3 regions of the Gracilibacillus sp. JCM 18860 genome follow, and region 3 is predicted to be linked to each of the others. Evidence: predicted binding sites of a transcription regulator. Region 3 holds the regulator's gene; each other region holds the start of a gene.
What was found. Region 3 encodes LexA, which represses DNA repair genes until DNA is damaged. Its sites were predicted from a motif close to CGAACATATGTTCG; they were not measured.
Positions count from the first base shown of each region.

Region 1: the regulator LexA is predicted to act here: its motif matches at 5,395-5,408, upstream of ACZ5R4_RS00315 (DNA polymerase IV).
Region 2: the regulator LexA is predicted to act here: its motif matches at 7,022-7,035, upstream of addB (helicase-exonuclease AddAB subunit AddB).

Region 1 is NZ_AP043868.1:50,133-60,711, reverse strand. It holds gene asnB (asparagine synthase (glutamine-hydrolyzing)) at 1-998, opposite strand, end outside; gene metK (methionine adenosyltransferase) at 1,246-2,448, opposite strand; gene ytkD (RNA deprotection pyrophosphohydrolase) at 2,872-3,366, opposite strand; gene ACZ5R4_RS00330 (hypothetical protein) at 3,383-3,955, opposite strand; gene ACZ5R4_RS00325 (hypothetical protein) at 4,104-4,418, opposite strand; gene ACZ5R4_RS00320 (ABC transporter ATP-binding protein) at 4,537-5,376, opposite strand; gene ACZ5R4_RS00315 (DNA polymerase IV) at 5,645-6,892, shown strand; gene ACZ5R4_RS00310 (o-succinylbenzoate--CoA ligase) at 6,889-8,358, opposite strand; gene menB (1,4-dihydroxy-2-naphthoyl-CoA synthase) at 8,461-9,279, opposite strand; gene menH (2-succinyl-6-hydroxy-2,4-cyclohexadiene-1-carboxylate synthase) at 9,276-10,088, opposite strand; gene menD (2-succinyl-5-enolpyruvyl-6-hydroxy-3-cyclohexene-1-carboxylic-acid synthase) at 10,078-10,579, opposite strand, start outside.
Region 2 is NZ_AP043868.1:1,361,191-1,371,769, reverse strand. It holds gene ACZ5R4_RS07140 (M48 family metalloprotease) at 1-885, shown strand, start outside; gene ACZ5R4_RS07135 (hypothetical protein) at 919-1,854, shown strand; gene ACZ5R4_RS07130 (DUF3939 domain-containing protein) at 1,891-2,349, opposite strand; gene ACZ5R4_RS07125 (competence protein ComK) at 2,553-3,107, shown strand; gene ACZ5R4_RS07120 (S8 family peptidase) at 3,336-4,664, shown strand; gene ACZ5R4_RS07115 (cell wall hydrolase) at 4,774-5,214, shown strand; gene ACZ5R4_RS07110 (TVP38/TMEM64 family protein) at 5,626-6,285, shown strand; gene lepB (signal peptidase I) at 6,349-6,897, shown strand; gene addB (helicase-exonuclease AddAB subunit AddB) at 7,076-10,549, shown strand; gene addA (helicase-exonuclease AddAB subunit AddA) at 10,549-10,579, shown strand, end outside.
Region 3 is NZ_AP043868.1:367,445-378,023, reverse strand. It holds gene tkt (transketolase) at 136-2,136, opposite strand; gene ACZ5R4_RS01985 (DUF896 domain-containing protein) at 2,287-2,511, opposite strand; gene ACZ5R4_RS01980 (YneB family resolvase-like protein) at 2,594-3,259, opposite strand; gene lexA (transcriptional repressor LexA) at 3,518-4,138, shown strand; gene ACZ5R4_RS01970 (hypothetical protein) at 4,198-4,329, opposite strand; gene ACZ5R4_RS01965 (hypothetical protein) at 4,492-4,872, shown strand; gene ACZ5R4_RS01960 (ABC transporter) at 4,890-5,234, opposite strand; gene ilvD (dihydroxy-acid dehydratase) at 5,355-7,028, opposite strand; gene ACZ5R4_RS01950 (FadR/GntR family transcriptional regulator) at 7,188-7,862, opposite strand; gene ACZ5R4_RS01945 (hypothetical protein) at 7,868-8,314, opposite strand; gene ACZ5R4_RS01940 (YjzC family protein) at 8,504-8,686, opposite strand; gene ACZ5R4_RS01935 (YrhK family protein) at 8,917-9,201, shown strand; gene ACZ5R4_RS01930 (hypothetical protein) at 9,370-9,864, shown strand; gene ACZ5R4_RS01925 (DUF3231 family protein) at 9,997-10,497, opposite strand.

The DNA.
Region 1 (10,579 bases), 320 kb from region 3:
TCGAGATGCCAGATAATTTTAGGTAATTTCTTGACATACTCTTCTGGCGAAATGATATAAGAGTGATTTTCCACTCCAAGTTTATCTGCTGTTTCCTTTGCAACATCCACCTCTGAATATCCCTCTTGCTCAAATCCTACAGAGAATGTCTTGATATTCGGATGGTATTCCTTCGCCATCGCAACAATTAAAGATGAGTCTATTCCGCCAGATAAAAATGATCCAACAGGTACATCACTTCGCATATGCACCTTAACTGAATCATACATCACATCTTGAATCTTTTTGATCAGTGCTTGCTTGTCCTGATCAACAGGCTGGAATTGTGCATGAAAATAACGTGTAAAGGTGATTTCTTTATCAAGAGGCTTGACAAAATAATGGCCTGGATTTAGTTTCTCTATATTTTCGTGCATTGTCATAGGCTCAGGAACATATTGAAAGCTTAGATAGTGCTGTAATGCTTCTCTGTCAACCGTGCCCTCTATATCTCCTAGCAAGCTTTTTTTCTCTGAAGCAAAATACATTCCTTCTTCCGCGTTTTTGAAGAATAGTGGCTTAATTCCAAATGGGTCTCTTGCCCCATAAAGAACCTGATTTTCTTTATCCCAAATTAGGATCGCAAACATTCCTCTTAATTGTTCAAATGCTTTTACACCATACTCTTGAAACATGGCTAAAATCACTTCTGTGTCTGAATCAGTTGTGAAGGAATAACCCTTTTTTTGTAATTCTTCTCTAAGTTCAATATAGTTATAAATTTCACCATTAAACACCATCCAGTACTGTTCATCATGGTATGTAAACGGCTGATGTCCACTTTCAATATCTATAATGCTTAATCTTCTAAAGCCAAATAAAACGTGATTATCTTCATAATAGCCTTCATCATCTGGACCACGGTGATAAATGGCTGTATTTTTATTTTCGAACTGTTGTCTTTGTTCACTTTCCCACATTTTATTATCAGATTTTAATATACCAATAAACCCACACATAAATTATTTCCTTCCTTCTTTTCCCTTCTATTATAGTAGACGAATTTTACCCTACTGAGGTTACTTCTCCTATCGTTATATATTCGCTCTTTTCCACTATAAGAATGGGTGTAATTTCATGATGATTGTTTAAAACCGAGCATGTACTATTACTCTTATCACCTATACGCGAGACCTTATTCATCAGAAAAGGTCAAGTCCTCACAGGCACTTGACCTCATCTCAATTACTCTATTTTATCTGTTTCTTAGCCTTTTGACAAGTAAGATCTTAATTGATCGACCTTATTTGTTTTTTCCCACGGGAATTCTGTGTCTGTCCGTCCGAAATGGCCATATGCGGCAGTTTGACGGTAAATTGGTCTTCTTAAATCAAGCATTTTAATAATACCTGCTGGACGCAAATCAAAATGCTCGCGAACTGCTGCAACAAGTTCTTCCTCCGTATATTTCCCCGTACCAAATGTATTTATGGAGATGGATACAGGCTGTGCCACCCCAATTGCATAGGCAAGTTGAACTTCACATGCTTCCGCTAATTCAGCTGCAACAATATTCTTTGCTACATAGCGTGCTGCATAAGCGGCAGAGCGATCCACTTTTGTTGCATCCTTTCCACTGAATGCTCCACCACCATGACGTGCATAGCCACCGTAAGTGTCTACAATTATTTTCCTTCCTGTAAGTCCTGCATCTCCCTGGGGACCACCAATTACAAAGCGGCCTGTTGGATTGATAAAGTATTTTGTCTCCGTATCTAAGAGTTCTGCTGGAACAATTGGGTTAATAACAAATTCTTTTAAATCTGCTTGAATTTGCTCTAGTGTTATATCCTGATGATGTTGAGTAGAGATAACAATCGTATCAATTCTAATCGGTTTGTCATTTTCATCATACTCAACGGTGACTTGTGTTTTACCATCTGGTCGCAAATAACTCAGCGTACCATTTTTTCTTACGTCAGATAATTGCTTAGCTAACTTATGTGCCAAACTAATTGGAAGTGGCATTAATTCAGGTGTTTCATTATTAGCATAACCAAACATTAATCCTTGGTCTCCTGCACCAATTGCCTCGATCTCATCATCTGACATTTTACCTTCTCTTGCCTCTAATGCAACATTAACACCACCAGCGATATCTGCTGATTGTTCATCAATGGCTGTTAGCACTCCACACGTCTCTGCATCGAAGCCATATTTTGCTCTTGTATAACCGATTTCTTTAATAGTATTGCGAACAATTTTAGGAATATCAACATACGTGCTTGTAGAAATTTCTCCAGAAACAAGAACTAATCCTGTTGTGACAGTCGTCTCACAAGCTACTCTAGCATTGGGGTCATTTTTCACTATTTCATCTAAAATCGCATCAGAAATTTGATCACAGATTTTATCAGGATGACCCTCTGTGACTGATTCTGATGTGAATAATCTTCTATTTTCTGGCATTATCATTTTTCCTCCTTCAACACTTTCCATTCCAATTGAGCACTTTGATTCTGTCTTTTCTATTTATGAATTCTTAATGTTCTCTTCTAACTCTCTATCTACTACTATACCGTTTTTATCGACAGAATGCACGAAAACCCAATCACAATTAAACCGATTTATTTAGTTGGTTATAAAAACATTATTTTAAGCTAATCAAACAAAATGAAGAGAAACCTACTCCAAAATAAGTACGCTTCCCTTTATGGCATACGTCTCCACACTGTTTTATCGTATCGGAAGTGGATAATAAAGTCAATTTATTTTTAGTAACTAGCTTCTTTCTGATGGTTGCTGGAACGATGTCTATCTAAAAAATCCGAGCCTTGTTAAGGCTCGGATAGCAGTGCGCTGACGGACATTAAATACTTAAATAAAGCAAACTTAGCTTCTTGATTGATTTGAATTAATCAAAAGCTTTTCTTTCACATACTGAATGCTATAGGTTAAAACATCATCTTTCATAATGAAACTAAAGGCCATATTTGATTGAATATCTTCTGGTAACGAATCTAATAAAACAGGTCCTGCTGTTTCAAAATAATGATCGTTTTTGGCTAAGCCACTTATTTCAGCATAATAAATATTTTTGGTTAGTTGATCATGCTTCCCTTTGACATAATATTGGCCAATATAGGTTAACTGATCAACCTCTCCTCCCGTCTCTTCATGTACTTCTCGAATAGCAGCCTCGGCTGCTGTCTCATTCTTTTCTACTTTTCCACCAGGAAACTCTAGTCCACGATCGAGGTGTTTCGTTAGTAGCCATTTGGATTGATAGCGACAGATAACCCAAACATGTTTTGGATTTTTATTAAAGGGATGATCCTCAAAGGATAGCTGTATCTTATTGTGATAATAATCATAAAAAGTTTTCATACATCTATTTTACCTCTTATGAATCTACATGGCTAATCTTAACTATTTTCCATTGATTATTGATTTTTTTAAACTGAATATTAATCATATAATTGCCATATAAATCTGTTTGATTTTGTTGACTTATTTCTACTATATTCCCATCTAATCTTGTTCTTTCATAGTTGTTTTCCTTTTGGAACCATGGTGGTGTTTCCGTTGGTACAATATATAAGCCATCTTGCTTTTCTTGATAATAGTATTCTACATAAGGCAAGGCTACTTCTTTTGTCGTTATTTTTTCAAAAGCTTGAATCAGCTCTTCTTTTGTTTGATAGTGAATAATCTTGTTGTCGCCATCTATTTCCTGTACTAATGTTTGCATAAATTTATCGGTTAGCTCGACAATGGTTTCATGGGATAGTTCTGTTTGTTTTTCTTCCTTTACTAGTTGCTTGATATCCTCAAAGTTGGCATTGTTTAAACTTTGTTGTTTGTAGGCATTGTTTTTTCCAGTTGCTAGACTTTGATCGGTGTTGTATTGGCTAACAATCATGATCGCAAAAATAAGAAGTATTCCTGTTGTCAATGTTACCAATAATTTCTTCAATGCTCTCCCCCCCATCTTATATTACTATTACCTTTTTTCCTATTAAATTAAACCTTTATTACTAGATATTTATTTAAAATGAATACTTTAATTAAAAAGACGATTTAGAGAGAGAAAATGTTTCATTTTTTTATTTATTATTAATAAATCAGTTCTCTTTACCTATATTGTATTTATCCATAGCTGCTTTCGTCTCTTCATCTGCTAGTTCATATATCATTTGATAAACACCTTTTATCCCTTCATCATATGCATCGTTTTGTGGATCATTATGATAAGGGGTAAAAGGGATATGTGCTCGTACATAAGTGCTTAGATCTGCATCATGTATTTCATCAAATTTTAGTCTAAGTAATGTGATTTCTTCATCGTTTGCTTGAATCACAAACTCTGCATTACCACCATATGGGATGTGAGATATTTCTTGGGTACCTATATTAACATAATATTTTTTCTTTTCCATTGTTTTCACTCCTTCTCGATAGTTATATGTTAGAAGAGGGAAAACATACTTAGTAAAACTTGCCTTTCTAAAGGCATAAAAAATCCTCTATCTCTAAACAGATAAAGGATTTTCTTTATTACACAGTTTGCATTTGCTTTTGTTTGGATTCTTCGACTGCTTCTTTAATTAAGCAGCGTCCACGTCCATGTGGTATACACATCGGTGTTCCGAACATTGGGTCATACATCACATCACACTTCATTTGAAAAACATCATGTACTAAGCCACAATTAATTATTTCTTCTGGCTTACCTTGCGCGTAAACCTGCTTATCCTTAATTGCCACAATATGGTGAGCATAACGACAAGCTAGATTTAAATCATGTAGAACCATTACAATCGTACTTTTTCTTTTTTCATTTAGTTCAAACAATAAGTCTAATATTTCAATTTGATGAGTCATATCAAGATAAGTCGTTGGTTCGTCCAATAAAACCGTATCTGTACCTTGTGCCAAAGTCATCGCAATCCACGCACGTTGACGTTGCCCGCCTGATAAGGAATCCACCTCACGATCTTTTAATGCCGTCATATTCGTTGCCGATAAAGCTTCATTGACTGCCTGCTCATCTTCTGGAGACCAACGCTTGAACATCGTCTTATATGGATGACGTCCTTGCTTCACTAATTCTTCAACGGTTAATCCTTCTGGACTTGTTGGGCTTTGAGGCAAAATCGCTAGTTGTTTTGCTACTTCCTTTGTAGGTATTTTGGCAATGTCTTTTCCGTTAAGTACTACATCACCATCTTTTGGCTTTAATAAACGCGCTAATGATCGTAATAATGTTGACTTACCACAACCATTTCCACCGATAAAGACAGTAATTTCACCCTTTGGAATAGCAATATCTAAATCATCTATAATAATTTCTTCTCCATAACCTAATGTTAAATCCTTTGCTACTAATGTTTCCATTCTGGAACCTCTCCCTCGCTTACGTTCGTTCGCAAACCTTTGTGTTATTCCTTAAATGGTTAATCGTTCCATTCTCTAAGTATCTTCTACTTTTTAGTGTAGTGGGTTTCTGCAAAAATGTCAATGATAATCTTTATCAATTATGAAGGAGTTTTTTATTAATATTTAATTTCCATATTTTGTTTCTTCTTATTTCCACTTCTTTGTACTATACTATAGAGAACACACGTTCCTTTTTGTGTTAAAAATCCAAGAGGAGAGAACATCAATGGATTATCATACTTTTCCGAGAAATAACATCCTATGTATTGATATGCGTTCCTTCTATGCTAGTGTCGAGTGTGTCAAGCTAGGGCTTGACCCCATGACGACAATGTTAGCAGTCGTTGGAGATAAAACAAGATCCGGTAGCATCATACTAGCTGCTTCTCCAGCATTAAAACAGCGGTATGGAGTAAAAAATGTCAGTCGCTATTTTGAATTACCAGAGGATCCAAATATTCATATCGTGCAAGCAAGAATGGGGGATTATGTAAAAGTATCGATTGAAATTACTAAATTACTCTATCGCTATGCTCCACGTGAAGCTATTCATCCATACTCTGTCGATGAAATGTGGTTAACCGTTAATGGATTGGAAAAGATATATGGTAATGCCTATCAAATTGCACACATGTTAAAAACAGAAATTTACGAAACGATGGGACTCACTTGTGCTATTGGGATTGGTGATAATAAATTTTTAGCAAAAGTAGTAATGGATTTATATGCAAAGAAAACGGGGATTGCTACATGTCGATATGAGGATGTCGAAGCATTGCTTTGGCCTGTAGAAGTAGAAAAAATTTGGGGGATTGGCAGTAGACTCAAAAAGCACCTTCAACGCATGGGGATTTTGACATTAGGACAATTAGCACAACACCCTTTAGAACAATTAAAGAAACGCTTTGGTATTATGGGAGAGCAACTATATTGGCATGCTTGGGGGATTGACCTCAGTCCTATTTATACCGAAGCAGAAAAGGAAGAGCAAAAAGGCTTTAGTCATGGAATTACATTATTAAGAGATTATTCCGAAGAAGAAACCTATGTCTGCATGTTAGATTTATGTGAAGAAGTAGCAAGACGAACTCGAGCGAGCAAAAAGGCTGGACGCACAATCCATTTAAGCATTGGATATGCAAATAATCTTGGCGGATTCCATCGCTCGCGTTCTCTTGACTTACCTACTAATGTTACGATGGACATTTATCATGTTTGTTTACAGCTTTTCCATGAATTCTATGACCATCATAGTAAAATCCGCCGTGTCACCGTTAGTTTAAATAATTTATATGATGATATAGAGACACAGCTCCAGCTATTTGAAGATAAAGGAAAGAAGAAGGATATTGGTTATGTGATGGATACCATCCGTGATCAACATGGGTCCACCGCGATTTTGCGTGCAACTAGCTATACAGATGCGGGTATTACGATCGAACGCAGCAAAAAAATCGGTGGTCATTATGCTTAACCATTTCTCTCCTCTATCCATTTCTTCAGTTGGTGGCGCTGCAATTTATTGGTAGCATTACGAGGAAGAACATCAGTAAAAAATATTTGTTTCGGTATTTTAAACCGGGCTAGTCGGCTCCGACAATGTTTTACAATATCGTCTTGAGTCAAAGCCCCATCCCTTTTAACAACAAAAGCAACAGGGACCTCTCCCCACACTGGATCAGGAATACCGACAACCCCGGCTTCTGCAATAGTAGGCATAGACAATAGGCAGTCCTCAATTTCAGCAGGATAAATATTTTCCCCGCCAGAAATAATAAGATCACTTCTTCGATCAACGACATACAAAAAGCCTTCCTCATCTTGATAACCGAGATCACCTGTCAAAAACCATCCCTCTTGAAAGGAAGCAAGATTCGCTTCTTCTCGCTTATAGTAGCCATCCGTGACCATTGGACCTCTGACAACTATTTCTCCTATCTCATTCACAGCTGCTTGTTTCCCATTTTTTCTAATCTCTAAGCTAGCAGAGAATAAAGCGTGCCCTGCAGACCCAATTTTTCGCAAAGCGTCATGCTCATTTAATGTTGCAATTTGCGAAGAAGTCTCTGTCATTCCAAAGGTTTGTACAATCGGAACATCAAGAGCGCGGGCTTTTTCTAGTAATGGCTGCGGAGCCGGTCCACCTCCAAGAAGCATGCAACGAAAATTTTTAGGGTAGCGTTGCTTACCTAGTAATTGTAATAATCGCATACACGTCACGGAAACAACAGAGACAATGGAAACACCCTTGTCTATAATAGCCTGATGTACTATTTGTTCATCAAACCTTTCTAAAAGGTAAACTGGCATTCCATAAATAATCCCTTTTAGAATAATCGATAAACCACCAATATGAAATAATGGTAAACAGGCTAACCACTTATCTGTTGACAATAATCCTAAATTCAAAGCTGATGCAACCGCACTTGCCCAATGATTCTTATAGCGATGCATGACAGCTTTTGCCGTTCCTGTGGTCCCTGATGTAAACATCATCGAACAGAGCCCCTCCATTTTAATCGAAGATGGAAGCGATATAGACATTGTTTCTAATTCTCTTATTTGATTAAACGTATACGAGGTAGTCGATAATTGCTTGGCTTTAGATCGATAGTAAGTACTAGTAAGCAATAAATCAACATCAGCAGCCTGGCACTGTTTTTCGATTTCCTTTTCCGTAAGCCGTGTATTTAGAAAAACAACTGGTGCTTGTATATAGGTACAAGCTAAAAAGGCGACGACCATTTCAACCGAATTGCCTGATAATATGCCGATATGTTTTTGTTTACAAGCGACATTTGCGAGTTTTTTTGCAAATAGTTTTGCTTCTTGCTGTAACCGAAAAAAAGTCCATTGTTCTCCTTCAGGCGTTTCAATAGCTAAAGCATCTGGGCTTAATGCTACCCTTTTGTCTAACCAATGCTCCATTACCTCACTCATAGGAACCCTCCTTTATTATCGTCATAGATAAAACCTAGTTTCATACTTATGAAACTAGGTTTCGTCTTTCGGTTTACCATCTAAGAAGACGGAATCATGTTATTAAGGAAAACGTGGGAACTTTTTGAAGTCTGGCTTACGTTTTTCTTTAAACGCATCGCGTCCTTCTTTCGCCTCATCTGTTGTGTAATAAAGTAAAGTTGCATCCCCGCCCATTTGTTGAAGTCCTGCAAGTCCATCTGTATCTGCATTAAATGAAGCTTTTAGGAAACGTAAGGCAGTTGGAGATTTCTCCAGCATTTCTTCACACCATTGAATGGTTTCTTCTTCTAATTTTTCTAATGGGACGACCGTATTTACAAGTCCCATATCTAGTGCCTCTTGTGCGTTATACTGACGGCATAAATACCAAATTTCACGCGCTTTCTTGTGTCCCACTATACGAGCAAGCAACCCCGCACCATAACCAGCGTCAAAACTACCGACTTTAGGGCCTGTTTGACCAAAAATCGCATTGTCTGCAGCAATGGTTAAGTCACAAACAACATGTAATACATGCCCGCCTCCGATAGCAAAACCTGAAACCATTGCAACAACCGGTTTAGGAATGACACGAATAAGTCGTTGTAGGTCCAAGACATTAAGGCGAGGAATTTCATCATCCCCAACGTATCCTCCGTGTCCGCGCACCTTCTGATCTCCACCGGAACAGAATGCTTTGTCACCAGCACCTGCAAGAACAATGACACCAATGCTTGCATCATCACGAGCATATGTAAAAGCATCGATCAATTCATTTACTGTGTGAGGACGGAAAGCGTTACGTACCTCTGGCCTGTTAATGGTTATTTTGGCAATACCATTGTAAGTTTCATATAAAATATCATCATATGTGCGTTCACTAGTCCATTCGACTGTCATAAGATGTCCTCCTTCTTGAAATAGAATTCATCTACTATTGTACCAAAAATCTCTGATTGTTCCACATGAATTGCATGTCCACTGTTTGGCACAACATATAAATAACTATTTGGTATCCTTTTCTCCATTTCTATGCCAATCTGAACAAACTTTTGATCTTTTTCACCAACTATAATGGCTACAGGACAGGTTAGCTCACCTAATTGTTCCCACCAAGAAGGCATCACTCCTGTTCCCATTGTTTGTAACGATTGGGCTAGTCCATGACTGGTTTGACTTAACCGTTCCTTTCGTATCCGCTCTTTCATAGATAGAGGAAGAGACTTTTGGGAAATAAATAGTGGAATTTCTTCCCACGTATCAATAAATGTTTTCAAAGAGTTTGTTAAAATAAACTTAGCTTGCTTTTCATCCTTTTGAACACGAGCTTTCTTTTCCTGTGAATCTGCAATACCTGGTGTCGCGCTCTCTAATACAAGTGTGCGAACTCGTTTGGGATAAAGGAAAGCAAATGATAGAGCAGTCCTTCCTCCCATAGAATAACCTAACAGATGAACAGTAGACAATTGCAATTGATTAAAGATTTGTGCCAAATCATAGCAACAATCCTCCATAGAATGAATATTGGGAGTAGTTGATTTCCCATGACCAGGCAAGTCTATTTTTATGATTTGAAATTTGTTAGCCAATTTTTTTGTTAATTCACCCCAAGTATGGGTAGTCCCAGTAAAACCATGAAGCATAACAAGTGGCGGTCCTTCTCCAACCTTTTCCACCCAGTAGTGATTACTATTTACCTCAAAGAACATCGTCAGAGCCCTCTAATTCATGTAGCAAGTACTGTTTTATCAGATCCCATTTTTGCTGATGCCAGCTAACATTTTCTGTACGATCGGTTTCCACTTCGACAATAGTTAGCCCACCTCTTTGGTACGAGTTTTCCAAAGCTCTAACATAATTGGTCCAGTTTTCTGGTTTTTCGTAGCTTGCATCATAAGCCGCTGCAAGTTTTTGTATATCAATATCTTGAGGTGTACCAAACAGCAATTCATAATGCTTACTCTTATCCTTAGCCTGAGGTAAAAAGGAAAAAATACCCCCACCATTATTATTAATTAATACAATAGTTAGGTTTAATCGATAATTTTTAGCCAACAATAAACCATTTAAACTATGCAGAAAAGAAACATCTCCAATCAAAAGGGTGGTATGCTTATTAGTGGCACTAATGCCTAAAGCGGTCGAGATAATACCATCAATCCCATTTGCACCACGATTAGCTAAAACTTTCACTAGCTGT
Region 2 (10,579 bases), 990 kb from region 3:
GTGCTCTGGTATATGATTTCTAGAAATGAGGGCACACGAACACAGTTGTTCTGGCCATGGCTCTTAGAACGTCTCATTAGCTCATTCATCACTTTACTTGTGCTTGTTATTATTTTTTATATCGCTTCAATAATCATGAAGCAATGGCCAAAAATATGGGGGTTTATGCTTTGGTTATGGTTGATTCCAGCGGTTATTTTCATGGTGTTTATTCAACCAGTGTTGATTGATCCATTATTTGATGATTTTTCTCCTTTAGAACAAGGTAATTTACGCAATGAAATAGTAGAGCTAACGGGAAATGCGGGATTAAATGATGTCGACTTATTAGTTGTTCATAAAAGTGAGAAGGTATCCACCTACAATGCTTATGTTACGGGTATTTTTGATAATGCTAGAATTGTGATCTGGGATACGATGCTCAAAGGAATGGAAAGTGCTGAAATATTATTTATTATGGCACATGAAATTGCCCACTACTTGTATAACCATGTTTACATTGGTACGGGCTTGTACTTATTACTCGGATTAGTTTTATTATTGTTCCTGCAAAAATTTAGCACTCGTTGGACTAAACAACAACAAACACCGAGCTTAACAGTGCTGTTGAAATTATTTTTGACTGTCAATATAGTACTTATTATTACAGAGCCGTTATCCCTGTTTATTTCACGTCATATGGAGCAAGCAGCAGACCAATATGCAATAGAACATACAGAAGATTTAAATCCAGCCTTAGCAAGCTATTATCAATTAGCAGAGCAATCAAAGACAGATATATCTCCTGCTACTTGGATAAAATTACTTCGCTCGTCCCATCCATCAATAGCAGACCGAATCGTTCGAATAGAGCAAGAAATGATTAAACGTGAAACCAATCCATGATTTCATTCGTATAATGAATAGAGGTGATGAAAGATGGACGTATATGATCAAAAACTAGTAGAAGAACAAGAAAAGAAACGGAAGGTAATGCGCCTTCAAAGGGAAAAGAAGAAATTGACAGAAGAATTAAATCAATTAACCAATCGACAAGAGGATCTCTATCACAAGCTACAAGAGGAAAAAGTAGATGTTGAGAAGCTAGAAGGATTTAGTGTAGCGAATTTATTTTATACATTATCAGGTAAAAAACTTGAAAAATTAGATAAAGAAAAACAGGAGCTAGCAATCGCCCAGCTTCAATATGAAGAGGCCAAGGAAGCGGTTAATGACTTGAAAGAGGATTTGGAGGTCATTAATCAACAAATTCGTGAATTAGGTGATCCTGACACTCGATTTCATCAACTGTTAAAGGAAAAATACGAACAATTATTAAATACAAATGATCCAAAGGGAAAAGAAGCCCTTCAATTATTAGAACATCTAGGTACATTAAAAGACGAGAAAAAAGAAATAGCGGAAGCGATTCAAGCTGGTGACCAAGTGAAGTCCGCACTAAATAATGCTAGCATATCCTTAGATAAAGCCAAAAATTGGGGAACTGCGGATATGTTTGGTGGCGGTTTTATCTCCACTTCTCTAAAGCATAGCCACATAGATGATGCTAGACGTTCTAGTCACAATGCCCAGCGTTTATTAAGGAAATTTTCTCACGAATTAGCAGATATCGGTGAATCTTTTCAAGCAGATATAAATATCTCAGGTGGACTCACCTTTGCTGATTATTTCTTAGATGGTTTAGTAATGGATTGGTTCGTACAGGATAAAATTAATCAATCTGCTAATGAAGTAAATAGTATGCGGGAAAAGGTATCACAAACAGTGACACAGTTAAAGAAACTTGAAAAAGATATTGTACATACTATTACACATGCAGAGAGCGAGTGGGAGAATTTAATCTTTCAGGCATAAGCATTCGTTCCATATAGTTCAAAAGCCCAGTACAAATTACTGAGGCTTTTTTGTAGTGACTAAATATTCTTGGTCTGTTATGAAAAAATCAATTTCTGGTCGTTCCTGTATGAGATTCAATTGCTCAAGCTTGAAGAAGCTAACCTTTCGATACGGATCATGATCAATAATTGGTAACGATTTCTTTTGTGCAATATATTGATCTACTGCTCGTTGGACTTGATCCAATGCAACGGCAATATGTCGTTCTTCTTCTTCAAATAAATCATATGTTTCCTTCGACATGTAAAATGTTTTTTTCGGTATCGCCTTAAGGTATGGAAGAAGAAGCGTGTGATCAACCGACAAGTCATCTTTAATCAGAACTTGTAAAGGGATGTTTTTCGGTAGCTCTAGACTATATTCTTGGATGGCTTTTTTCATTTGAGCATAAGATATTTCTTTTACAGGGTGCTTATCTTCTGGCTTCTTTTTAAGTAGTATCTTTCTCCACATATTTCTCACCACACTTGATTCAAATTTTTGAAAACATCCTTAATGAGTGAATAATTGCTACATAGATTTTATCACATTTTGATCGATTTCATGGAAAATTTAATAGTCTAAGTAAATTTACCTAATTTTTCTATCATATTTTATCAAATATTGGTACATTATAGGTGGTTTTAAACCAAACCACACAAAAGGAGGAATTAATGATGGAAACATTACAAGAGAGACTTACGGAAATTAGTCCAAGTACATTAGCCGTTATCGGTGAGAGAGAGGAGGGAGACTATTTAACTAAGGTTATGGAATATGACGAAGAGGATGATTATGAAACAACTCATAGTGCTCAGAAAGTTATGGATATTACCTGTAGAGAATTCGGTATAAGTTTAAGAGGGTTAATTGAAGGTTCACGAATGCTCACAGGTATTACACATAAGCCACCCATTGCCATAGATCGAATGAGTGGCATGTATTTTTTTCCTGTCGAATCTCCATTAAGGAAATCCTGTTCATGGATTGCTCACTCTCATGTTCAACAAGCAGAAAAGCTTGAACGAAATCGCTCCAAAATCATCTTTAAAAACAACCGCACCATCACCTTAGATATTTCCTATGCAACGATCATTAATCAAATTTACCGTACTGCTCAATACCGATACTTACTAGGGAACAAAATGGAGGATGTCCTTCAATTATCTCACTATGTTGCTGAATCTGGATGGAAACGAAAAGAGCCAGGTATTAAAAATAGACATATGTGAAAGAAGGAGTCGTTATCATCTAGGTAGCGACTCTTTCTGCACACACTTTAAAGAGAATTTATAGCAAGGATGAAACTCGATGGGGTCGTTAGAGGATGAGCAGATGTGAGTGGTACGTTCAATCCTATTTTGTTCATTTGCCTTTTTTGAAAGATTTATAGACAATCATAAATGCCAAACCCTCTATGCTCTCATAGCTTGTAAAAAAGGTAGAAATGAGGGGATAATTTGTTTGGCTATTCCATGATTCAGACAGTACGAAACTATGCGAGTAAATTAGATCGTCCTCTGCGCAATGAGTTAGTTAATCTCTATAAGCCTCTAAAATTTACACCGTGCTTTTTACACCGAGTATTAGAGAATAGGTTAAAACAGAAGAAGAAAATATCTGTCATTGTACAGTTTCATCAAGAGGCTTATGAGTCTGGTTGTCATCAAATAGAGGGAATTATCAATAGTCATAGAAAAAATAAGTTATACCAATATTATTCTAGAATTTCTTGTTGCTCAGCTGATATGACTCCAGACAGTTTGGAGATATTGCTAACTAATTGTAAACATGTGAAGAAGGTTTATAAAAATAGAGAGGTTCATGCATTACTAGACGTCGCAGTGGAATCAGCTAATGCAAAGCAAGTGGTTCGCAATAATACCATGTTAACTGGTAAAGGGACAAAGATAGCGATACTAGATACTGGAATCTACCCACATCAAGACTTATCAGGGAGAATTACTGATTTTGTAGATTTTATTAATTATCGTTCCGAACCTTATGATGATAATGGCCATGGAACACATTGTGCTGGGGATGCAGCAGGAGATGGATCTCTTTCATCCGAGAAATATAGGGGGCCCGCTCCAGCAGCCAGTGTAGCGGGAGTAAAAGTTTTAAATGACACGGGAGCGGGCTCTTTAGATACCATTATGCAAGGTGTAGAGTGGTGCATTCAATATAATGAAAGCAATTCCGATAGTCCAATAGACATTATTAGTATGTCTCTAGGAACCGAACCGTATGATTATGGGGAAGAGGATCAGGATCCTCTCGTACAAATTGTTGAAGAAGCATGGAGCAGTGGGATTATTGTTTGCGCAGCAGCTGGCAACAGTGGTCCAGATCCACAGAGTATTTCAAGTCCTGGCCTCAGTGATCTTGTTATAACTGTTGGAGCCTTAAATGATCGTGATACTCGAGATACACGAAGTGATGATGAGGTAGCTAGCTTTTCAAGCAGAGGTCCAACCATTTATGGGCAAGAAAAGCCAGATATTTTGGCACCAGGTGTTGACATTATATCATTGCGTTCACCAAATTCTTATATAGACAGATTGCAAAAATACAATCGCGTCGATGGGGATTACTTTGTCATGTCAGGTACATCGATGGCAACCCCTATTTGTGCTGGAATTGTGAGCTTGATCAAAGAGCAAAATCCTCTATTAACGCCAGATGAAATAAAAGAATTACTGAAAAACGGTACCGATTTATGGGAAGACCGTGACCATAATATATATGGAGCAGGTTATATTAATGCTGAAAACTCGATACCAAAGTAATGGACTGGTTAATCAAGCAGAATAGGGCAACCTTTCAATTTTGACTCAGTTGATACAATCTACATTTTTGCAAGGCTTTCCTCATACAATCATGTAGAGGTGATAAAAGATGCCAAGAGTTAAATATACCGATAGTGATGTTGCTTTGATGGCAAGGATGATGAGGGCTGAAGCCGAAGGTGAAGGTGCTTTAGGAATGCTTATGGTCGGTAATGTTATTGTAAATCGCTTAAAAGCCGGTTGCTTAGATTTCCAAGGCTTAACATCTATACCAGATGTTATTTATCAAGTACAGGGAGGAAATTACTCGTTCGAAGCGGTACAAAAAGGAAATGTTTTTTACAACAGAGCAAGGAGTAAAGAAAAAAGACTAGCCAAACAAACATTAGATTATTGGCGTCAACATCCTTCTAAGTTTGCACTATGGTATTTTAATCCATATGATGTATGTCCACCTACTTGGTATGGCCAACCTTTTACCGGCCAATTTAAACAACATTGTTACTATGAACCGGAAGCTAATACGTGTGAAGGTGTCTATAGATGGTGAAAATCTCCACAGCTGTGGAGGTTTTTTTCTTTTATATGAAGTAAAATGAGAAATAGTAAGTATCATGGTAATAGAATAAATGTTAATTTGAGCTAATCAAGATTAGGAGCTATATCTTGGCAATAATGCTAATACCACGAGAGAAAACAGAGGTAAAGAATTATATCTAGGCAATAATACCAATACCACGAGAAAGAACCGAGATAAAAGCAATAGAACAAATAAAATAAAAATTAGTGAGATACCCCCGATATAAATTATAGAGAAGGAAGTATATAGATAATGGTGCTTAATTAAAAACACACTAACATTTTCTGTTAGGAAAATCAGTTAAAAAGTATTAAAATAAGGATAAATATGATTCCAGCAAACTTTTTTCCAAAGATTTGTTAAAGAGGGGTTCATTTATTTATGTTTACATATAATATAAGTAATATTGACAATATTAATATAGAAGAAATCAAACAATTAATTGAAGCAAATGATTTTGACCGACTTGTTTCCTTCCTGCTTAGAAGCTATGAAAGCCTAGGACCAATTCCAGGCTTTTTACTTCCATTTTTGGAGGCATTTTTGCCATTTTTACCTTTAGTTGTTTTTGTCATGACGAATGCTGCAGCGTACGGACTGTTAGAGGGATTTCTCCTTTCATGGAGTGGGGCAAGTATGGGGGCTATCGTAGTTTTTATGATCGTCCGAAGATTTAAGGATATACGTTTATTGAAATGGATTCGAAAAAATAAACAAGTCAAGAAAGTCATGAATTGGTTAGAAAAGCATGGATTTGGTCCATTGTTTTTATTACTATGCTTTCCGTTTTCGCCTTCGGCCATTATTAATTTGGTTGCAGCATTGTCGGGGATTAGTCTTTATCAATTTGCATTAGCGGTTTTGTTAGGGAAATCGGTAATGATTTTCACTGTATCCTATATTGGAGATAGTATCGTTTCCTTTGCGCAAAATCCGGTAAAGACTATTTTAGTAGCCATAGGGATTGCAATTATTTGGATATTTGGAAAGTATTTAGAGAAACGATTACAAAAACGTGCAGAACGAAAAAATTGGAAATAAAAAGGATTAAAGTTGATGGAATGGGGGTAAATTAGTAATATTAATCCCTTTGGAGGGAATATTATGAAACAAAAAAGAATATGGCCGATTGTTAGAGTTGTGTTATTTGCACTTTTACTTGCTTTTTTCTTTCGCTCCTATTTATTTGCAAGTTATGTGGTAAATGGCAAGTCAATGGAACCTACTTTACATGATGGGAATCTATTAATGGTGAATAAAATGATATATGACTTAAAAGAAATAGAACGGTTTGATGTCATCGTCTTTCATGCGAATAAAGAAGAGGATTATGTTAAACGTGTAATTGGGATACCAGGTGATCACATTGCCTATCGGGACGATACGCTTTATTTAAATGGAAATCCAGTAGAAGAACCATATTTAGAACCATTCCGTGAAAGTGAAGAACGACCATTAACGGACGAGTTTACCTTAGAGGAGTTAACAGGTGAAAGTAAAGTTCCACCAAATATGCTGTTTGTATTAGGGGATAATCGCACCAAAAGCTTTGATAGTAGAGAAATAGGCTTTATAGATCAAAGTTCAGTCGTTGGTAAAGTAGATGTCCTTTATTGGCCGATGTCAGATCTTAATTTTCAATTTATCCAATAAAGTGAGAGATATTACGGACCGTTAGCACGATAATAAATCAAAAAGTAGAAGGCACAAGCTTACTTGGCCCTCTACTTTTTTCTTTGTTCCAAAGAATACAGCCGAGATTTTTCCACTAAACAAAAGAACATTAGTTTGGTATAATGAGTAAAAGAGAGGACAGAGAGTAGGTGCTTGAATGTTACGTTTTATTGTAGGTAGCTCTACTGTAAATAAAAGTGAACAATGTTTAATGGAGATAAAAAATAAGCTTCAGCAAAACCCTCAGGGATCGCCAATTATTTATTTAGTTCCAGACCAAATGACGTTCCAACAAGAATATGCCTTACTAAACGATCCAGAGCTAAATGGATCCATACGTGCCCAAATCTATAGTTTTTCAAGATTAGCTTGGAGGGTTATGCAACAAACAGGAGGGGCAACAAAGAAATTTATTACTTCCACAGGGATTCAAATGATGTTACGTAAAATAATCGAACAAAGAACATCAGATTGGAAGGTTTTTCAAAAGGCAGTAGAAAAACAAGGCTTTATCGAACAGTTAGAAGAAATGATGATAGAATTTAAACGTTACTGTATTACGCCAGAGCAAGTCACCGCACAATTGATGGAAATGGATCGCTTTAAGCATCAATCAATGGGGGAACATGCCTTAAGAAATAAGCTGGATGACTTATATTATGTTTATCATCATTTAGTCAAGGAACTAGAAGGAAATTATATTGATAGTGAGGATCAGCTCCAGCTCTTAACGAAGAAGCTAGTGGAATCCAACTTCCTAGAAGAAACCGAAGTGTACATTGATGGATTCCATCGATTTACTCCACAGGAATTGCTTGTTATAGAAGCAATGCTTCAAAAGGCACAAAATGTGACGATAACCTTAACTATGGATCAAGCAGATGAGATTATTGCAGAGCCATTAGATCTTTTTTACCAAACGAAAGAAACATTCTTACAATTGGAGCAACTAGCACAGAAGCATAGTATTAAAATAGAAAAGGAAACACTCAGTAAACAAACAAAAGAAAACACTGCCTTTATTCATTTAGATCAACATTTTGATAGTAGACCCGCAGTACCATATGAAAAAAAAGCACCAATTAGAATGGCAGAGGCAGTCCACCCAAGGGCAGAGGTAGAAGGTGTAGCACAGGAAATTATTAAACTTGTGCGTGATGAAAACTATAGATATCGAGATATCGCGATATTGCTTCGTGAGCCTGATGTTTATCATGACTTAATTACGACGGTTTTTGATGATTATCAGATTCCCATTTTTGTGGATGAGAAACGAACCATGCTTCACCATCCCTTAATTGAATGCTTACGATCACTATTAGATCTCATCGAAGGAGATTGGCGTTATGACGCTGTTTTCCGTGTATTAAAGACAGGTCTAATTCCAGAAGGAAAAGAGCAACCAAGATTAGATCAAGAAGCGATTGATGAGCTCGAAAACTATGTCTTAGAGTACGGAATTAGAGGGAAAAATAGATGGACAAACGATCAGCCTTGGGTTTTTCAGCGCTTTAAAGGCTTTGATGAATCAGCACAAACAGATAGAGAAATGGCTATCCAAGAAAGAATCAATGCATACCGAATGCAAGTAGTGGACGCACTAGCACCGATAGATCAAGCGATAAAAGAAGCGAAAACTATTGAGCAAAAAGCGATTGTACTTTATCAATGGCTTGAGGAAATGCAAATTCCAAAGCATTTAGAAAAAATTCGTGAACAATATGATGAAGAAGGTCTTGTGGAAAAAGGACGTGAGCAAGATCAAGTATGGGATGCGGTTATTCAATTGCTTGAGGAAATTACGGAAATAGCAGGCGAGGAAGAAACGAATTTGAAGCTATTTCGAAGTATCTTGGAATCCGGGTTTGAATCACTACAATTCTCTCATGTTCCACCAAGTCTTGATCATGTCGTCGTTGGATCCATTGACCGTTCAAGAATGCAAGGGGTAAAATGTGCACTTTTACTTGGAGTGAATGAAGGTACATGGCCAATGAAGCAGAGTAGTGATGGAATTATTACGGAGGAAGAACGTGCTTTGTTGCAGGATAATGGTTTTCAACTAGCAGAAGGAAGTAAACGGCAATTATTGGATGATTGGTTTTACGTTTATCTTGCGTTTACACTGCCTGAAGATTATCTCTGGATTAGTTATCCTATAAGTAATAGTGAAGGAAAAGCAAAGGTGGCTTCTTCTTTAATTAAGAGAATGGAGGAGCTTTTCCCACAACAATGGGATAAAATCCTACTTCAAGATCCTGAAGAGATGACAGATGCTAGAAGATTTGTTACGACACCAAGAAAAACAAGAGGTGCTCTAACCTCCCAATTAGCAAGACAGCTACGCGGCTATCCCATTGATCCAATATGGCAGAATGTGCTGAACTGGTATATAGAAAATATAGAGGACAAGCTCACGAATCAGCGAGTTTTGCGAGGGCTATTCTATCAAAACAAACCAACTAATCTTTCCTCTACTACGGTTGAGAAAATGTATCCAGAAAAAATAAAGGCGAGTGTCTCTAGATTAGAGATGTTCTACCGTTGTTCCTACCAACATTTTGCTAGATATGGTTTAGGATTAGAAGAGAGACAAACCTATAAGCTTGATGCTCCAGATATAGGTCAACTCTTTCATGAAGCTTTAAAACAAATAACCGAATGGATCCAAAAGGATGGATTGAGGTTTGCAGATATTCATGAACAAGAGGCGAGAAATTATGCGAACAAAGCGATCAGTTATTTAGCACCAGTATTGCAGCATCAAATCCTACACAGTTCGAAACGTTATCAATATATACAAAGGAAGCTGGAAGGTATTGTCGCTAGGGCCACCTTTATCCTTAGTGAACAATCAAGACTAACGAACTTTTCTCCTGTTGGTTTAGAAGTTGGATTTGGATATCCAAACCAGTTGGATCCTCTAGAAATTCCATTAACAGATGAGCGAAAGCTTTTACTAAGAGGAAGAATTGACCGAATTGATCAAGCGACAGACGAAGAGCAGCTCTACCTTCGAATTATTGATTATAAGTCAAGTGCCAAAGGGTTGAATTTAGCAGAGGTTTATTATGGATTAGCTTTACAGATGATTACTTATTTGGATGTTGTCTTACTGAATGCGGAAAAATGGTTAGGTCAAAAAGCAACTCCTGGTGGTGTATTATATTTTCATGTGCATAATCCCATGCTTTCGCTATCTGAAAGCTTAGCGGATGAGAAAATTAATGCAGAGCTTTTTAAGCAATTTAAAATGAAAGGTTTACTACTAGATCAAGAGAATGTTGTGAAAATGATGGATACCTCACTGGAGTCTGGTAGAAGTAATGTTATTCCAGCAGGATTTAGTAAGTCAGGTAAATTCTATAAAGGATCAAAAGTGGCGGAAGAAGAAGTATTTCAAGATTTGCAAGCCTACATAAGGCAATTAATGAAAAACGCAGGTTTATCGATGATAGAAGGAAACTTGGAGTTAAATCCTTTCCAAAAGCAAGATCAAACAGCTTGTACATTTTGTTCCTTTCGATCAGTTTGTCAGTTTGACTCAACATTGCCCGAAAATAATTATCGTAGACTGCAGGATTTACAAGACGAAGAAGTAACAGAGGCAATTAAGCGAGGTGAGTTGTAATGCCACAATGGACAAAGGAACAAGAAGAGG
Region 3 (10,579 bases):
TCTCTCATACAGTATAGTAAATGTCGATTAATAATACAAGCATCGGTAATAGAAAAATTGTGCTAAACGACAAATTTAAACAGATATGAGGCAAGTAAAAATCCTTAGCTCATGAGCTAAGGATTTCTACGACCATTAAAATAATGAATGAACATGCTTCACTACATTTTCTACTGTAAAGCCATATTCTTCGATAATTTTATTTCCATTAGCTGATGCACCAAAACGATCAATCGCAATGATAGCACCTTCTGTACCTACATAACGCTCCCAACCAAGGGATGATGCCATCTCAATACCTACACGCTTCTTGACTGCTTTAGGTAGTACAGATTCTTTATATGCTGCATCCTGCTTGTCAAAACGATCCCAAGAAGGAATACTTACAACACTCACATCTTTTCCTTCCTCTTTAAGTGCTACTTGTGCTTTTACCGCTAATTGCACCTCAGAACCAGTTGCTACGAGAATCGCATCAGGTGTTTCTTTAGAAGATGGGCTTACGATATATCCACCTTTTTTCACACCTTCATACGCCTTTTCCGCAGTCCCTTCAAGTGTTGGAAGGTTTTGACGTGTTAGAACAAGAGCTGTTGGTTGATCTGTTGATTCTATTGCTAAACGCCATGCAGCTTGAACTTCATTTCCATCAGCTGGACGAATCACTGATAAATTAGGCATTGCTCTAAATGCTGCTAATTGCTCAACAGGCTCATGTGTTGGTCCGTCTTCTCCTACTGCAATCGAGTCATGTGTTAATACATAAGTTACTGGTAAGTTTTGAATAGCAGATAAACGTACTGCTGGACGTAAATAGTCACTGAATACGAAGAATGTACCACCAAATACTTTTAATCCACCGTGAAGTGCCATACCATTTAATGCAGCTGCCATCGCAAATTCACGTACACCGAACCAGATGTTACGTTTGTCAGGCTCTGCTGCAGAGAAATCACCAGCATCTTTTAAGTTAGTTTTATTAGAGCCTGCTAAATCAGCGCTTCCACCAAATAAGGATGGTACAGTTTTAGCGATAGCATTTAATACTTCACCAGATGTTGCACGTGTAGCGGCTGTATCTTCTCCTGCCTTATATACAGGAAGGTCTTTATCCCAATTTTCTGGCAATTTATTTTGAATTGCATCATCTAGCTCTTTAGCTAGTTCAGGAAAAGCATTTTTGTAAGAAGCAAATAATTCGTTCCATGCTTTTTCTTCAGATTCGCCTTTATCCACAATTTTAGTTTGGAAATCTTGGTATACTTCGTCAGGAACGTGGAATGGTTCATGCTCCCACTTATAAAATTCTTTTGTTAAGGTCACTTCATCTGCTCCTAATGGGGCACCATGAGATGCAGAAGAGGCAGATTTGTTAGGTGAACCATAACCAATAACGGTTTTTACCTCAATTAACGTTGGTTGATCCGTATTTTCTTTGGCTTTCGCAATAGCTTCTGATATGGCCTTCGTATCATTACCATCTTCTACTAAGATTACTTGCCAGCCATATGCTTTAAAACGATCTGCTACATTTTCGGAGAAGGATTTATTTAATTCACCATCCAAAGAAATATCATTGGAATCATAAAGTGCAATTAATTTGCCTAGCTTTAAGTGAGCGGCTAATGATGCCGCTTCGTGAGAAATACCTTCCATTAAATCCCCATCACTTACAAGGGCATAAGTGTAATGATCTACTACATTATAATTGTCTTTGTTATATTTAGCTTCCAAGTGTTTCTCAGCCATTGCCATTCCAACACTCATAGCAATTCCTTGTCCAAGCGGACCAGTTGTCGCTTCAACCCCATCCGTATGATGCACTTCTGGATGTCCAGGAGTTTTGGAATCCCATTGACGGAAATTTTTTAAGTCCTCAATAGTAACTTGATAACCGGAAAGGTGTAACAGGCTGTATAAAAGCATGGAACCATGACCTGCTGACAATACAAAGCGATCACGATTAAACCATTTTGAGCTTTTCGGATTATGTGTCATATGTTCTGTCCATAGAGTGTAAGCCATTGGTGCTGCACCCATAGGTAAACCTGGATGACCAGAGTTAGCCTTTTCAATTGCGTCTATTGACAAAGTTCGAATCGTATTTATCGACATTTGTTCAACTTGATTTGACATGTAATTATCCCCTTTCAATAAGCAAAATATGTACGCACATCTATAATCCTATAACGAAATGCCAAATAAGACAAGTATATATACGAAAAAAGGTGTTTTTTTCTCGTAACTATTTGAAATGATGTACTTAAATCCGAGAAATAGTGTACACTATTTCTTGGATTTAAGTTTTTTAAGCTTCTCTGGTGTCACATCATTTCCATTTGGGTCAACGACTGTCATCCCTTTCATATGATTTTTAAATGATTTTCTCACATTTTGCAAATACTCTTGACGTAGCTGTTGTTGTTCCTCTTTTTCTTTATCAGATAAGCGGACTTTTTTTGCTTTATTGGCCAACTCATTAATTCGAGCAATTTTTTCCTTTGAAAGCATTTTTAAGCTCCTTTTTTTGATTACTAGGGTATAACCTTTTTCAAAATTAGAAAAAGAGCATACTCACAATTGTATACTCTCTTCATTGTAATTTATTTTTTTTATTTTTTTCAAGCATAATGTATTCTTGATAGCGTCTATGGATCGTGGCCTTAGAAACTTCATAGCCCATCCCTTTTAAGATCGAGGCAATCTCTTGAAAGGTTAGCTTATTTCCTTTTAACCGAACTACTTCATCGATTGGAAATTCCTTTCGTTCTCTTCCCTTAGCGAGATGTTGATTAGTTAGGTTGTCTGCTGGGTTATAACCATTTTGGACTGCCTTTTTCATCCCTCTTTTTATTTTAGCGTTATGTAGCTTTCGTTGGTATTCCTCTACAATAGATACTATTTGTAAGACCATGGAATCCCCTTCAGAAAGCTCTAACTTACCACCTTGCGATAATGAATAGATGTCTACCTCTAGCTTAGCTATTTGATGTAATAAGGCAATTTTTGCATTTCCCCTACCTAATCTTGTTTCGTCTTGGATAAGTAGAAGGTTTGCCTGCTTTCTTTGAAATGCTTCGAGCATATCAAAAATCCCTTCTCTTTCTACCTCATAGCCACTTTGCTTTTCTTTGATTATTTTTACTACATTTATATTGCTTTTTTTAGCAAACTCTATTAACTCCTCTGTTTGCCTTTTTAATGACGTTGACTGAGTATCCTTTTCTGTACTAACTCTACTGTATATAATGGCATGCACGGACTACGACTCCTTAAATACTAAAGATAATAGAACTATACAAGAAAATAAGCACTATAACAAAAGAAAATAAATAAAATAAGTCAATTTTCGATAACTTTTTTAACATTTTTACCCCTCCATAGAACTTTTGTTCGTACTTTTATTATATACGAACAGAAGTTCCTGTCAAGTGTTTTTTTCGAACGAATGTTTGTGAATTTAGAAATGGTATGATATACTATTTTTAATAAATCATACGCAAAAGGAGTTTCATAAATGACAAATTTATCAAAACGACAAGAGCAAATCCTTGCCTATATCAAGGAACAGGTCGATTTAAAAGGTTATCCTCCTTCTGTTAGAGAAATTGGCCAAGCCGTTGGGTTAGCTTCTAGTTCTACTGTTCATGGCCACCTTGCTAGACTTGAGAAAAAAGGATATATTCGCCGAGATCCAACAAAGCCTCGTGCTATAGAAGTACTAACTCAAGAAGGGGAAGCAGATATTCCTCAAATGGAAGCAATGTTTGCTCCTGTCATTGGTAAAGTTACGGCAGGTCTTCCTATTACCGCTGTTGAAAATATTGAAGAATATATTCCGATTCCAAGCACTGACACACATGACAGTGACCAATTATTTGTATTAGTAATTGAAGGAAACAGTATGATCGAGGCTGGAATATTAGATGGTGATAAAGTGATTGTTAAACAACAAAACACTGCACAAAATGGGGAAATTGTGGTAGCTATGACTGAAGATAGTGAAGCAACTGTAAAAAGATTCTTCAAAGAAAAGGATCATATTAGATTACAGCCCGAAAATGCTACAATGGATGCACTTATTTACGATAATGTGAGCATCTTAGGTAAAGTGGTTGGGTTGTATCGTCATTTATAAAAAGGAAAAACGAAGATCATAGGTCTATGATCTTCGTTTTTTTATACAATATATACGTTTTAATCTCGTTCTAACTTATGTTCCGTTTCCTCAAATAATATGTCTAATTCCTCTATTTTTCGGTCTATATCTTCTTTTGTAATCACATGCGGGAGACCTTCTTGTTCATGCTTTCGAATACTTAAACTCATACATATTCCTCCTGATATGATTTCTAGATATTATATTATTCGCCATTTATTCTCAGAATCCTTGTTAAGATTTGTAAAATTAACTATTTATTTTACATTGCATAAAATATAGAGATTCGACTATAATAGGAACATATGTTTGTTACCTGAGGAGTGAGTGTAATGAGATACATTGGTGAACAAGAATTTAAAACAGCAACACGATTCTTATTTCTCACGATGACCATTCAAGTCATCCAATCTGACATTAAGCGATTGGAAAAATTATCCCCTTTTAAAATTAATGAGCCCTATTTGGCACTACTGCATCGATTAGAGATCAAAGCTACCGCCGAAAGACGATTGTTAAAACAAGAAATGTACAAGGAAAATATACAAGTTATCTTATCTGACAAAGATGGCACGTTTACCGAATATACATTTATTTGCAAAGGAAAGGAAGAGAAACGAAGATACTTCAACCCCGCTATTCGTAGTAAGGTGAGGAATATGATAGAGGAACTAATTAGTGGTGAGGAAAACAAAACAGAAACCTGTCAATAAATGGTAGGTTCTTTAGGTCATGCGTAAGTGCGTCGCTTTAATGCACCATATACCTCTTGGGCATGTTGATCACCATGTTTAGAAAGATGATGTTCTATATCCACCCTTTTTTCTTCAAAAAAGGGGTGAACTTGGGTGGTGTCTGCTATATGATAGATCCCTATTAAAATCTCCACGCCTTCACTTAATAAGAAGCAGTCTACTGTCTTCAGTAAAATATGGATAATAGCTGGAATCTGAAGAAATGCCTCTTCAGAAGTTAATCCCTCGACCAGATTCTCATAGGCATTTTGAAAATACCATTCATCATTTTCTAACTTTTTCTCCCAATCCTCAAAAATATTTAAGATAGCATTCTCCATCCTTTTTCTGTACTTTCTCCAATTAGACTTTTGTTATATTTCTGCTGTGTAAAAATTAACATATAAAATAAACGTTTGGAGAAATGTCCAAACGTTTATTCGTTAATTAAGATAATGATATTAGATGCTCATAACGCCACCTTTGGAAGCATTTGTTACGAGTTTAGAATATCTACCCAACCAGCCATTTTTAATTTTAGGCTCAAAAGGTTTTAGTGATTTTTTACGTTCTGCTAACTCTTCATCGGATAAGTCTACATTTAATGTACGGTTAGGTAAGTCGATCTTGATAATATCTCCATTTTCAATTAACGCAATTGGACCACCTTCTGCCGCCTCTGGAGATATATGACCAATTGAAATACCACGTGATGCTCCCGAAAAGCGTCCATCTGTTAGAAGTGCCACTGTTTTCCCTAAGCCACGCCCCATGATAGCCGATGTAGGTGCTAGCATTTCTGGCATTCCCGGCCCACCTTTTGGTCCTTCATAACGAATGATCACAACATGCCCTTCCTTCACAGTGCCATCATCAATTGCAGCCTGTGCTTCATCTTGAGAGTTAAATACAATAGCTTCACCTTCGAACACTTTGATAGAAGGATCTACAGCACCTACTTTAATTACAGCACCTTCTGGAGCGATATTTCCGAATAGGATCGATAAACCACCAACAGGGCTATATGGATTGTCAATTGGACGAATAACTTCTTTATTTGTAATTTCATAGTCGCTGACAAGATCACCCATTGTTTTGCCGGTAATCGTTAAGCGTTCTGGATGAATGGCACTAGGTATCTTTGTTAACTCGTTAATGATCGAGCTTACACCACCGGCCCTATTAATATCATCCATCGAAATGTCGGATGCTGGCATAATTTTTGCAAGATATGGTACACGTTCAGCGACTTTATTAATGTCTTCAAGATCATATTCAATACCTGCTTCACGAGCAATGGCTAGTGTGTGCAATACCGTGTTGGTGGAACCGCCCATTGCCATATCTAGTGCAAATGCATCGTCAATTGCTTCTTTTGTAATAATATCACGAGGCTTTACATCCTCTTCAATCATACGAACTAAATGTTTTGCTGCTTCGTAGATTAGTTCTTTACGTTTTTCACTAGTAGCGACAATCGAACCATTTCCTGGAAGGGCTAAGCCTAGCATTTCCATTAAACAGTTCATGGAGTTTGCTGTAAACATACCAGAGCAAGATCCACAAGTCGGACAAGCATTCGCTTCAATATCGTTAAATTCTTCTTCCGTCATTTTACCAGCTTTATATGCACCGACACCTTCAAAAACAGATGTCAAGGAGAGTTGTTTTCCACTTGAACTCATACCAGCTTCCATCGGCCCACCTGAGACGAAAACAGAAGGTACATTTGTACGAGCAGCTGCCATTAACATACCTGGTGTAATTTTGTCACAGTTCGGAATGTAAAATACACCATCAAACCAGTGAGCATTAATTACTGTCTCTGCACTATCTGCAATTAATTCACGACTTGGCAAGGAATAACGCATACCAATATGCCCCATCGCAATACCATCATCTACACCAATTGTGTTGAATTCAAATGGAATACCACCTGCTTCAATAATGGCTTCTTTTACTACTTTCGCAAATTCTTGTAAATGAACATGACCAGGTATAATATCAATATAAGAGTTACAAACACCAATAAATGGTTTCCCCAAATCCTTTGCTTTTACTTTTCCTGTAGCATACAAAAGACTACGATGAGGGGCACGATCTACCCCAATCTTAATCGTATCACTTCTTCTCATCTGCACACACCCCTGTATTTTTTATATGTAATATGTATTTTATATCGACAGTTGTCTGCTGTCAATAGTGTTGTATGAGGTCTTAAAAAATTTCTATCATTATAGGCTTTACTTTTGCCACAAAAAAACATCCTGTGCTTAACAAGATGCCATATATCCTTATTCAATTCCTAATTCCTTCATAGCGTGTAGAATATGTATTTTCATGGCGCTTTTTGCACCTTCTGGATTACGATTTTTCATGAATTCCATAATCATTTTATGATCATTAATTGTCTCTTTAATCGCTAGCTCTTTTTTCTTAGAAAGAATAACTCCTTTGTCAATCGCTTGATAAATAACAGGCATAAGCTTTTCCATAAATTCATTATGGGTAGCTTTAACAATTGATTTATGGAAATTTTGTTCAACTGCTGTCCTATCCTCATTCCGGTTAATTCTCTCTTCAATTTGGAGTCCATATTCTAGAATTCGCTTTAACTCAACATCCGTCGCTCGAATCGTAGCATAATAAGCAGCTTCTGGCTCAAATATTAGGCGCATTTCATATAAATCCTTCGCGTTAATTTTAGCATCTGTCAAAAAACTTAAGGATTCTATGTTATTTACATCAATATCTTCTTTGATATAAGTACCTTTCCCTCTTTTAATCTCTACAATACCATTTGTCACTAAGATTCTAATCGCTTCGCGAAGGGTTGTCCTGCTAATATTAAGCTCCTCGGAAAATTCATTCTCGTTTGGAAGCTTATCGCCCGGGTGAAATCTTTTTTCAATTGCAATCATGGACATAATATCATCCGCTACGCTATCTGATAATCTTTTTTGCTCCATATAATTTATTCCACCTTATTGTCTTTTAGAAAAGACATTTCCAAATCTGTTATCCATTTCAAAAGTTCTTGCTGTGTTGTTAACAATTTAATGGCTGGTCCGCTGTCGGTTCCTATTTGATGATTTATTTGACCACTATCTAAAGTGATAAACAAGATTAATTCATTGTTTGCCAAATCGTTGGATCGAATATAGATGAAGCTTAAGTCAGGCTCTAAACCATTCAAATAATCTACCGAATCACCGATTAAAGGAATGGATTGGATTTGCTCCTTTAATAGTTGAATATCCTGCTCCGTCCAAATGATATTCGTTTCAATTGTAGAAAATCCGAAAGATAAATACGTGTCTAAACTTAATCGAATAGTGGCACCTACTTTTACTTTTTCCTTTAATTCCATTTTAAGCTCTACCCTACTATAATCATAGTGTAAATCTTTTAAAGAAACCAATATTAGCGCTCCTATTCTATTTTGAATTTATTCGTTTTCTATAGCCTTTTTTAGGTATAGTTGTATTATATACCCAAGCAATAGTTTCTGTACATACTATATTTAAATAAGCAGATACTTCTATTTTTCATAAATAAAATGATCTAAAATCAAGAAAGAGCCGCACCACGGCTCTTTCTGTTCATCTCATTATGCTTTTACCCAATTCACAGCTTTATTACTTGATGGAGAAGGAGGAAACTGTTCGCCTTCTTCCAATCTAATTTCTGTATCACCCTCGTTAGTGGATCCTTCGTTAACTAAACTGTCAATCTTGAATAAACCACTTTCCGGGGCCTTTTCTCCTGTTTTGTAAGTTTGCTTGTTTGCCATGATTCTCCACCTCCTAATAAATTCAAAAGCTAATTATTAGCTTTTCTATAAAAATGTATACCACTGATTTACGTATATAAACATTAAAAGGCTTTAAAATAGAAATGTAATATTTATGTAATATTTATGTAATTTTAATTGAACCTACGCTTATCTTTAATGTGTAGCTTTTTCTAAACATGGGTAATGTAGAGTGAAAATTCAATTTATGGAAGGAGCGGACTTAGTATATGCGAATACCAAAAATTAAAAATTATACAAATGGGGATACAAAGGACATAAGCATAGCGGGTCAGTCATTAGAAATTTATTTTAAAGAAAAATATGCTTCCTTACAATTACTTGGGGATATATTAGTTGGTATATTTTTTGTAAGCGGTAGTATATTAAATTTCTTCCAAAGTGTAAGCTTATACGGGAATATCCTTTACTTATTAGGAAGTATTTCTTTGACTATCCGCCCTTTATTAAAAATAACCAAAAGAATTTGGATTTACAAACAGAATCCTAATTAATTCTAGTTCACGATCTAATTGTGATTTGAGCATTAAGATTATACTGTATAATTACTTATACAAAGGTTAGCGGCACCTACCTTTTAAGTGGGTGCTTTAGTACTTTATTCTGGTAGTAAAAAAATCGAGTACTAATAATGACTTAAAAAGAATAGGAGCTTAAGCAAATTGGTTAAATTAAAGGATAGTAATATTGATTTCGATTGTAATAAAGAAACCCCCTATTTTCAAGTTACGTCAAAGCAAAGAATTAGATTGGCTATAGAAGATTTAAATATTAGCTTAATCCAAACAATTATTGGGGATATATTTAAAGAGGAGGATAAAATAAGTCTTATATTTTTATCCGAATACTATTTAAATAACATTCGTCGTTCTACAAGGTCCAGAATCGGGAAAATAATTAACATTACCAACTGGCATGAGACTGTAGTTAGAGAGGAAGCTAGTGGTAATGGGGAAGTATACGTTACGATAAAGAATTTAAATCGTGAGGATATATCGAAATATTGCTCAGCATTTTATAAAGGTCATACGGAAGCTTATATTTCTTTTTTTAACGATGAATTTCTGTTATATGTTAGCAGTGATGTTAGAAAAATAGAAAACTTAAAGCAAAATTATTCTGGTTTATTTAATAAATATCATGAAAACGGTTATTAAAATAACTAATTCCAAAATTTTGGATATGTAAGGTATAGTCCCTATCCACTGGCACTACAAGGAGCTGTGGCTAAGGATAAGGACTGAACATAAAGGGGACGACTTAAAATACTGAAACACTGTTAGTTTATTTTAGATTTTCTTGTGCAACGGTGGAACGATTAACCATCCTTTTTCTTTATTTAGTCGAAGGGCTTTTGCTCCAACTTGGACTTTGCTCATATGGAACTGTCCAAATAACATGGCAATGTCTTCACGTATAGATTGTCCAATGGCTTGACTACATGCAACAAGACCTTGAGAAATGTTCAAAGAGATGGCTGAACTGATTTCTGGATCGTTCAATCTTGCACCAACCGGAATATCTTCTAAATCGGCAACAGATTTATCTGGTGGAGCAGGTGGAAGAGCAACCCCATTGACCTTAAGTATTTCCTCTATTTCTTGAGTCTCCTGTTTACTTCCTTGTACAAGTTCTTCTAACAAACGTTTTAAGTCTTTATCTCCAGCATGGTTATACATGGTCTGATAACTGGAAGAATTTCCTTTAGCTACTGCTAGGAAACTCCAAAGACTAAAAACTTCACCATAGTGTAGAGGTTCTTTTTGTTGATATCCACTTAAAATACCCAAATAACTCACTCCTTCGTTTAATTACATATGTATTTTGAGTAGTTTTGAGCCAGTATATTCATAAAAATACAAAATCCCACCA